DNA from 2 places in the Marinobacter sp. DUT-1 genome. Region 1 is predicted to be linked to the other one. Evidence: predicted binding sites of a transcription regulator. Region 1 holds the regulator's gene; the other holds the start of a gene.
The links. The regulator sigma-54, encoded in region 1, starts transcription at its own class of promoters, with help from an activator protein. The targets are predictions, from matches to a motif close to ANTGGCATNNANNTTGCTNT.
Positions count from the first base shown of each region.

Region 2: ACQUTG_RS14090 (sigma 54-interacting transcriptional regulator) is a predicted target of sigma-54. The motif match lies at 2,530-2,549, and genes of this name have one in related genera.

Region 1 covers NZ_JBNRLS010000001.1:77,087-81,668, forward strand. The annotation lists gene lptA (lipopolysaccharide transport periplasmic protein LptA) at 1-476, shown strand, start outside; gene lptB (LPS export ABC transporter ATP-binding protein) at 454-1,179, shown strand; gene ACQUTG_RS00360 (RNA polymerase factor sigma-54) at 1,555-3,066, shown strand; gene hpf (ribosome hibernation promoting factor) at 3,082-3,393, shown strand; gene ptsN (PTS IIA-like nitrogen regulatory protein PtsN) at 3,477-3,947, shown strand; gene rapZ (RNase adapter RapZ) at 3,976-4,582, shown strand, end outside.
Region 2 covers NZ_JBNRLS010000004.1:197,732-202,313, forward strand. The annotation lists gene ntrB (nitrate ABC transporter permease) at 23-850, opposite strand; gene ACQUTG_RS14085 (ABC transporter substrate-binding protein) at 853-2,277, opposite strand; gene ACQUTG_RS14090 (sigma 54-interacting transcriptional regulator) at 2,580-4,517, shown strand; gene ACQUTG_RS14095 (thiolase family protein) at 4,543-4,582, opposite strand, start outside.

The DNA of each region.
Region 1 (4,582 bases):
CCTTCGACCTGGATTCCGACCAGCCGATCACCGTCAGCGCCGACAGCGCACGGCTCGATGACAGCAAGGGCGTGGCCACCTATACCGGTGACGTGATCCTCACCCAGGGCAAGACCCGACTGACAGCCGAACGGGTCGTGCTGTACCGCAACACCGAAGGCCTGAACCGTATCGAGGCGTCCGGCGCCCCGGCCCACTATACCCAACCGAGCCGTGACGGTGAGGGCGAGACCGATGCCCGCGCCCTTAACATCACCTGGTCTGCCACTGACCGGCAGCTGACCTTTGAACGGGAGGCGGTGATTGAGCAGAATGGCAACCTGTTCCGCGGCGACCTCATCCATTACGACACGGTTCGCCGGGTAGTTACCGCCGAGGGCGGACAGGAAACGGGATCCGGCACTGGCCGGGTTGAAATGGTTATCCAGCCCCGCAGCACCAGACAGGGATCCGATGGCAGTACTGAGAGCCAGTAACCTGGCAAAGAGCTACAAACAGAAGAAGGTGGTCATCGACGTTTCCCTGGAAATCCAGAGTGGCGAGATCGTCGGCCTGCTCGGCCCCAACGGCGCCGGCAAAACCACCTGCTTTTACATGATTGTTGGCCTGGTGCCCGCCGATCGCGGCCGCATCACCATTGATGGCCAGGACATCACGCCCCTGCCCATGCACGGGCGTGCCCGCAAGGGAATCGGCTACCTGCCCCAGGAAGCCTCGGTATTCCGCAAACTGACCGTGCGGGACAACATCATGGCGATCCTGGAAACCCGCAAGGGCCTCGGCCGGGCCGAGCGTGATGCCAAGCTCGAAGAGCTATTGGAAGAGTTCCACATCACCCACATTCGCGACAGCGTCGGCATGGCACTCTCCGGCGGCGAGCGCCGGCGGGTGGAAATCGCCCGCGCCCTGGCCATGGAGCCCGCCTTCATCCTGCTGGACGAACCCTTCGCCGGCGTGGACCCGATCTCGGTGAGCGACATCAAGCACATCATCCGCCACCTGCGGGACAAGGGCATCGGGGTACTGATCACCGACCACAACGTGCGGGAGACACTGGATATCTGCGAGAACGCCTACATCGTCTCCGGGGGGCATATCATTGCTTCCGGCAGCTCGGAGGAGATTCTGGCGAATCAGCAGGTGAAAGAGGTGTATCTGGGGAACGAGTTCCGGCTCTGAGAGTGGGGTCTGAAGAACGCCTTCTTCTGACCCCGAGTTGGAATTGAGCACAAGCCAAAGGTCCAGGTTGGGGTCAGATGAAAGTTTTCATCAGACCCCTGAGTCAGGGGCCACCCCAGGGGTCTGAAGAACGCTTTCTTCTGACCCCGGGTCGGATTTGAGCACGAGCCAAGGGTCCAGGTTGGGGTCAGATGAAAGTTTTCATCAGACCCCTGAGTTACATCCCCGCCACCTTTCATGTTCAATCTGACATCCAATTCCAGTAAACTCGGCAAAGAACTTGCTTGCTACGGCAACTAGCTAGCATACAAAGCATTTTTTCTCTGATGCCAAGGTGACAGAGCGTGACGAGTAACGGATCCTGAACGTATGGTGATGAAAGCTTCATTACAGTTAAAGCTGGGTCAGAGCCTGACCATGACGCCCCAGCTGCAACAGGCGATCCGGCTTCTGCAGCTCTCCACCCTCGATCTGCAACAGGAAATCCAGCAGGCCCTCGATTCCAATCCGATGCTGGAAACCTCCGAGGACGACGACCACGCCGAAGCGCCGGCGGACAACACCGAAAATCGGGACGACCAGGAACAGGATTCCACTGCCAGTGCCGAAACCGGTGATGACTGGGACGATGCCGGACCGGAATGGACCGGCGAGAACGAGGTTCCCGATAACATCCCGGACGACCTGCCCGTCGACACTGCCTGGGACGACATCTATCAGTCCGCGCCGGCCTCTTCGGCCCGCAATGACGACGACAACGAACAGGATTTCGAGACCCGCAACTCGCCGACGGAAACCCTGCACGATCACCTGGAATGGCAGATCAACCTGACACCCATGAGCGAGCGGGACCGGGCCATCGCCCATGCCCTGCTCGATGCGGTAGACGATCACGGCTACCTGACCAGCCCTCTGGAGGAGATCCATGCCGGCCTGCAGGACGACGCCGACGAGGATCCCCTGGAACTGGACGAGGTGGAAGCGGTGCTGCACCGGCTCCAGCATCTGGACCCGGCTGGCGTGTTTGCCCGTGATCTGCAGGAATGCCTGCTGATCCAGCTCAACCAGCTGCCGCCGGACACCCCCTGGCTGGCCCAGGCTCGGCTGGTGATTACCCACTACATCAACCTTCTGGGTAACCGGGACTACGCCCAGCTGCTGCGCAGAAGCCGCCTGAAGGAAGATCAGCTGCGGGAAGTCCTGGCGCTGATCACCGGCCTCAACCCCCGACCGGGCGATGTGATCGACCACGGCGAGCCGGATTACGTCATCCCCGATGTCATCGTCAGCAAACACAACGGCCGCTGGCGGGTGGAACTGAATCCGGAAATTGCCCCCCGCATCCGCGTGAATGCGAGCTATGCTTCTCTTATAAGGCGTGCGGACAGCAGTGCAGACAACACCTACCTGCGGGATCAATTGCAGGAGGCCAAATGGTTCATCAAGAGCCTGCAGAGCCGGAATGAAACCCTGCTTAAGGTGGCCACCCGCATCGTGGAGCACCAGCAGGGCTTCCTGGACCAGGGTGAGGAGGCGATGAAGCCGCTGATCCTGTCCGATATTGCCCAGGCCGTGGACATGCACGAGTCCACCATTTCCCGGGTGACCACACAGAAATACATGCACACGCCCCGGGGCATCTTTGAGCTGAAGTACTTTTTCTCCAGCCATGTCAGCACGGATGAAGGGGGTGAATGTTCCTCAACGGCCATTCGCGCGATGATCCGGAAACTGATTGCCGCGGAAACTCCTAAAAAGCCATTGAGTGACAGTAAAATTGCAGCCATGCTAGGAGAACAGGGCATCAAGGTGGCAAGACGCACCGTGGCCAAGTACCGGGAGGCGATGCATATTCCGCCTTCCAATGAACGCAAACGACTGGTGTAACAACAGGAGACGCCTATGCAACTCAATATTTCAGGCCATCACGTAGAATTGACTCCCTCCCTCAAGGATTATGTCACCGAGAAGTTCGACAAGCTGGAGCGCCACTTTGACCACATTTCCAACTGTCAGGTGACCCTGGAAGTCGAAAAGGTGCGCCAGATTGCGGAGGGGACTCTGCATGTAGCGGGTGGCGGTGAAATTCATGCTAAGGCCGAGAATGAGGACATGTACGCAGCCATCGATGCCCTGATCGACAAGCTGGATCGTCAGGTTCTCAAGCACAAGGAAAAGAACGTAGACCGGATGCACGGTAACGGGCAGCGTTAACAGTCCGTCTCCATGCGGTAATCCAATGGCGCTGCGGCACTTCGGGTGTCGCAGCCTTTTTTTTACGGAAATGCAGTCGATCCATGAGCGACACATCCCTGACCATAGACAACATCCTTGTACCGGAGCTGACCCTCTGCCGGGCGCCGGCATCAAGCAAGAAGCGGGTTCTGGAGTTCATCGCTGAAAAGATCCACCAGCAGGATGAAACCCTGAGCGACACCGAGATCTTCAACAACCTGATCGCGCGCGAGCGGCTCGGAAGTACCGGAATCGGCCAGGGGATTGCCATCCCCCACTGCCGGCTGGAGGGCCTGGACCGGGTGATCGGTGTGCTGATGACGCTGGAGGAAAGCGTCGAGTTCGATGCCATCGACAATCAGCCCGTGGACCTGGTGTTTGCCCTGATCGTGCCGAAGGAGGCGACCAGCGAGCATTTGGAGCTGCTGAGCCAGCTGGCCGAGAAATTCAATGAGCGGTCCTTCTGCAACAGGCTCCGCGAGTGCGAAGACGCCAGGACATTGTATGAGCGCATGACAGCCGCTAACGGCTGAACCCGACTTTACCGGAGGTATGCTGGGCATGAAGTTGATCATCGTGAGTGGCAGGTCAGGCTCAGGCAAGAGTACCGCACTGCATGTACTGGAAGATCTGGGCTTCTACTGCATCGACAACCTTCCCATCGGGTTGCTGTTTCCGTTGACCCGGGAAGCGGCCGCCCAGGAAAGGCCGGGGCGGCTGAACAAGATGGCTGTGAGTATTGATGCCCGCAACCTGTCCGGTGAGCTGGCCAATTTCGAGGATATCTACAGTCAGCTGCAGGAAACCGGCATCACGGTGGAGATCATCTACCTGGACGCGGACGAGCAATCCCTGCTGCAGCGTTTCCATGCCACCCGCCGCAAGCATCCCCTGAGTGACGACAAGACCTCCCTGCGCGAGGCCATTACCAGCGAGAAGAAGCTGCTGGAACCGCTGTCCAAGCTTGCGGACCTCTATATCAACACCACCGGCATGTCGATGTACGAACTGCGGGATCAGGTCAAGCAACGGGTGGTGGGCCGTAAAGAGCAGGAACTGGCCCTTCTGTTCCAGTCCTTCGGCTTCAAGCACGGGGTGCCGCTGGATTCCGATTACGTGTTTGATGTCCGCTGCCTGCCCAACCCCTACTGGGATACCAGCCTGCGCA
Region 2 (4,582 bases), on a different contig from region 1:
CCGGTAACCGGTGCCGGACCGCTCATTCTTTGTATTCCACCAGTTTCTGGGCCTTGCCCAGGGCCAGGTCGAGCAGCATGCCCACCACCCCGATCATCAGGATGGAGAAGATCACACTGGCCAGATCCAGGTTGTTCCACTCGTTCCACACGTAGTAACCAATGCCGGTGCCGCCCACGAGCATCTCTGCGGCCACGATGACCAGCCAGGCAATCCCGATGGAAATGCGCATACCGGTCAGGATGGTGGGTGCGGCGGCTGGCAGGATCACCGTAATGGCGGTGCGTAGCGGGCCGAGTTCGTGGGTGCGGGCCACGTTCACCCAATCCTGCCGGACGTTGGCCACGCCAAAGGCGGTGTTCAGCAACATGGGCCAGATCGAGCAGATGAAGATCACGAAGATCGCCGAGGCATCGGAATCCTGGATGATGAACAGGGCCAGGGGCATCCAGGCCAGCGGCGAAATAGGCCGCAGTACCTGGATGTACGGGTTCAGGGCCTTGTACATCAGCGGCGACATACCGATCAGGAAGCCGACGGGCAGCGCAATGGCCATGGCCGCCAGGTACCCGGTCAGTACCCGGTATACCGAATAGGCCAGCTGGATACCGATGCCCTTATCATTGGCGCCTGCGTCATAAAAGGGATTGGACAGTTCAGCCCAGGCCAGCTTTATCACCGCTGAAGGCGGCGGCACCCGCGATTCCTGATCCGCGCCGCCCATCAGCATTTCGTATTCGGTCATTCCGGTCTGGGCCTCCGGGGGCTGGGTTGCCATTTCCCAGAGCCCCAGGGCCAGAATCAGGAACGACACCGACAGCAAAGCTGCCCGCACGTTCAGGGAAGCCATGATTACACCCTCCCGATCGCGAAGCTGCGGGCATACTCTTCCGGGTGTTCCGGATCGAAGGTCTTACCCATGATGGTGTGGGTCTTGTAGGTCTTGTCCGGCGCGGTGTAGCCCATTTCTTCCATCAGCTTGCCGGTCTCACCGGCCAGGTACACCTGCTCAGCAATGGCCTTGTAGTCCACGTCGCCTTCGATGTAGCCCCAGCGCTTCATCTGGGTGAGGATCCACACGCCCATGGAGTGCCACGGGAACGGGTCGAAGTCGATGCGGTCCGGCACGTCCTTCACCTCGCCAAGGCCATCGGCGTAGTAGCCGGTCAGCACCTGCTGAATCACCGGTACCGGCTGGTTCAGGTAATTCTTCGGCGCGATGGCTTCGGAGATTTCCTTCCGGTTATCCGGGTTGTTGGAGTACTGCGTCGCATCGATGATGGCGCGTAACAGGGCGCCGTAGGTGTTCGGGTTCTGGGTCGCAAACTGCTGGCTGCAGGCAAAGGCGCAGCACGGGTGGCCTTCCCAGATATCCTTGGTGAGCATGTGGATGAAGCCCACTTTCTCCCAAACGGCACGCTGGTTGAAGGGATCCGGGGACAGGTAGCCATCCAGGTTACCGGCGCGCAGGTTGGCGACCATTTCAGGTGGCGGAACCACCCGGATCTGCACGTCTTTGTCCGGGTCGATGCCGTTCTCGGCCAGGTAGTAGCGCAACAGGAAGTTGTGCATGGAGTACTCGAACGGCACGCCAAACTTGAAGCCCTTCCACTGCTTCGGGTCCCGCTTGTCCTTGTGGTCCACGTGCAGAACGATGGCCTGGCCGTTGATGTTCTCAACCGCCGGCATGATGAAAGGTTCCGGTGTGGAGCCGGCGCCCATGGTCATCGCCAGGGGCATGGGTGTCAGCATGTGGGAAGCGTCGTATTCGCCGGCCAGGGACTTGTCCCGGGCCACCGCCCAGCCGGCGGTTTTGGTCACGGTGACATCCAGGCCGTAGCGCTCATAAAAGCCCATGGGGTGAGCCATGATGATTGGCGTGGCACAGGTGATCGGCACAAAGCCAACGTTGAGTTTGGTTTTCTCCAGCTTGCCAAGGGATTCCTTCACGGCTGCCTTGGCCTTGTCCATGGGGAACACGCTGCCCAGCAGCGCGGCCGCGGTGCCCGCTCCCATCATCTTCATGAAGCTCCGGCGGCTGTGGTCGTTGTGGCCGAACACAGAGCGGACGACGGCACTCTCGATCGCCCGATCCATCATGGCCTCGGAATCCATGGCGCTTTCAGAGACCGACGCATCCTGGCTTGGTGATTGCTGAAGATTCAGAGACACCGACGGCGTTTCCTGTCCGGGTTTACATTCCGGACAACCGCAGGTTTTGGCGTGGATCAGTGACTGGTCACCGTCAAACGGATTGCCAAGGCTTTTCGTAGTCATGGGGCACTCTCCCTACTCTCGGACTGTTTATGCACACATACGGTGCGACAAGGTTGCGGCTCGGGACCGTCAGCAAGACTCGTGCGGTTCGGGCTACGCGTTCTGGGAGAGCTATCGCAGGGTTCGTGCCAACTACGGACGTTTTTGTACCTTTCTGTTTCTATTGATTTTTCAGGAAGATCCGAGGATCGGACTCGGCTACGAGTTTTCGTAATTCACGATTTTTCGTGGCGGGAACACCGAATTTTCGTAGTTGGCACGGGGTTTGTTCTGTTCTTTTCGGAACAGCACAGGACACCCCCATGAACACCGAGACCACCATTGCCCCGATTGCCCCTATCAGCACGACAAGCTGGATTGACCACCTGCCAGAGGCGGCGCTACTTGTGGATGCCGCCCGGGATCTGATCCTCGCCGCGAATAGCGCCATGGGCCGGATGATCGGCACCGACCGGCAATCCCTGACAGACACCCCCTGCACCCACCTGTTCGCGGACCAGCGACCACAACTGATTACCTTCACCGAGGAAACCCTGTTCCGCAGCCATGGCTGGAGCCGGGATTTCGTGATCAAGCACCGGGACGGCCACACCGTAGAGCTGGAAATATCCTCCTCCCGGGTTGGCGAGGCCGAATCCCAGAACGTGCTGCTCTTGCTTCGGGACCGGCGCCATCTGCGCACACTGCGCGAGCGGCACGACGCCAACCACTATCACCGGGGCGGCCTGCTGGAGTGGCGACGGGTGGAGGAGCTGTTCAAAGACATGGAACGGGAAAACCAGCTCATTCTGCACGCCGTGGGGGAAGGCATTTACGGCGTGGATGCCGAGGGCCGCACAACCTTCGCCAACCCGGCGGCAGAACGAATGCTCGGCTGGCGTATTGACGAACTCATGGGCCGGGTCATTCACCGGGTGGTGCACCACTCCCACGAAGACGGCAGTCTCTACCCCCTGAAAGAGTGCCCTATCTACGCCGCCTTCCGGGACGCCAGCGTGAAACGCGTGGGTGAGGACTGGTTCTGGCGCAAGGACGGCACCGGATTTCCCGTGGAGTACACCAGCACGCCGATTCTGGATAACGGGCACCCGGTCGGTGCCGTGGTGGTGTTCCGGGATATCTCCCCTCGCCTGCAGGCGCAAAAGGAGCTGGAGAGGGCTCTGAAGGAAGTGGAGAGCCTCAAGCACCGCCTGGAAATGGAAAACGCCTACCTGCAGGAGGAACTCAGTGCCGAATACCACTTCCATGAAATTTTTGGCCAGAGCGACGCCATCAAGGCCATCGTCCGGCGGATCGGCATGGTCGCCCCTACCGATGCCAACGTACTGATTACCGGTGAATCCGGCACCGGCAAGGAACTGATCGCCCGGGCTATCCACCAGTCCAGCACCCGGCGGGACCGGCCCCTGATCCGGGTTAACTGCGCTGCGATCCCGAAGGACCTGTTCGAGAGCGAATTCTTCGGACACATCAAGGGTGCGTTTACCGGCGCCGTCAGCGACCGCGTGGGCCGGTTCGAACTGGCGGACGGCGGCACACTGTTTCTCGATGAGGTAGGTGAAATCCCCCTGGAACTGCAGGGCAAGTTGTTGCGGGTTCTGCAGGATCAGCAGTTCGAACGGGTGGGCGAGAACCGCACCCGGGCAGTGGATGTGCGAGTGATCGCGGCCACCAACCGGGACCTGAAAGCGGAGGTTCAGGAGAAAACCTTCCGGGAAGATCTCTACTTCCGCCTGAACGTTTTTCCCATCGAATCCGTCCCCCTGCGTCGGCGTATCGAGGATATCCCCATCCTGGCCAGGGAATTCCTGAGCCGGGCCTGCCAGAAGTTCAACCGGCCTCCGCTGGCTTTAAGAGAGCGGGACGTGGCAACCCTCAAGGCCTACCAGTGGCCGGGTAACGTGCGGGAACTGGAGAATGTCATCGAGCGCCAGGTGATCACCGCCGATGGCAGGCTGGATCTCGATTTAGCCGGTGCGGATACCGGTGTCCGCCCTGCAGCAGCAGAAATAACGCCGGCCCGGCATTTCAACGGCGAACTGATGACGGAAAGCGAGTTCCGGGAACTGGAGAAACAGAACCTGGTCCGGGCGCTGGAGATGAGTGGGGGGCGGGTCTTCGGTGACGATGGAGCGGCGGCGCTGCTTGGTATCAAGCCGACCACCCTTTCCTCACGACTGAAAAAATGGAAGTTAGACACAAAGGCGTTCCAAGGCACCGCCAATGCCTTAAGGCATTGAGCGGAGCCCCGAAGACCTGTTTCGATCAGATCAGTTCAATCGCCACGGCAGTGCCCTCACCACCG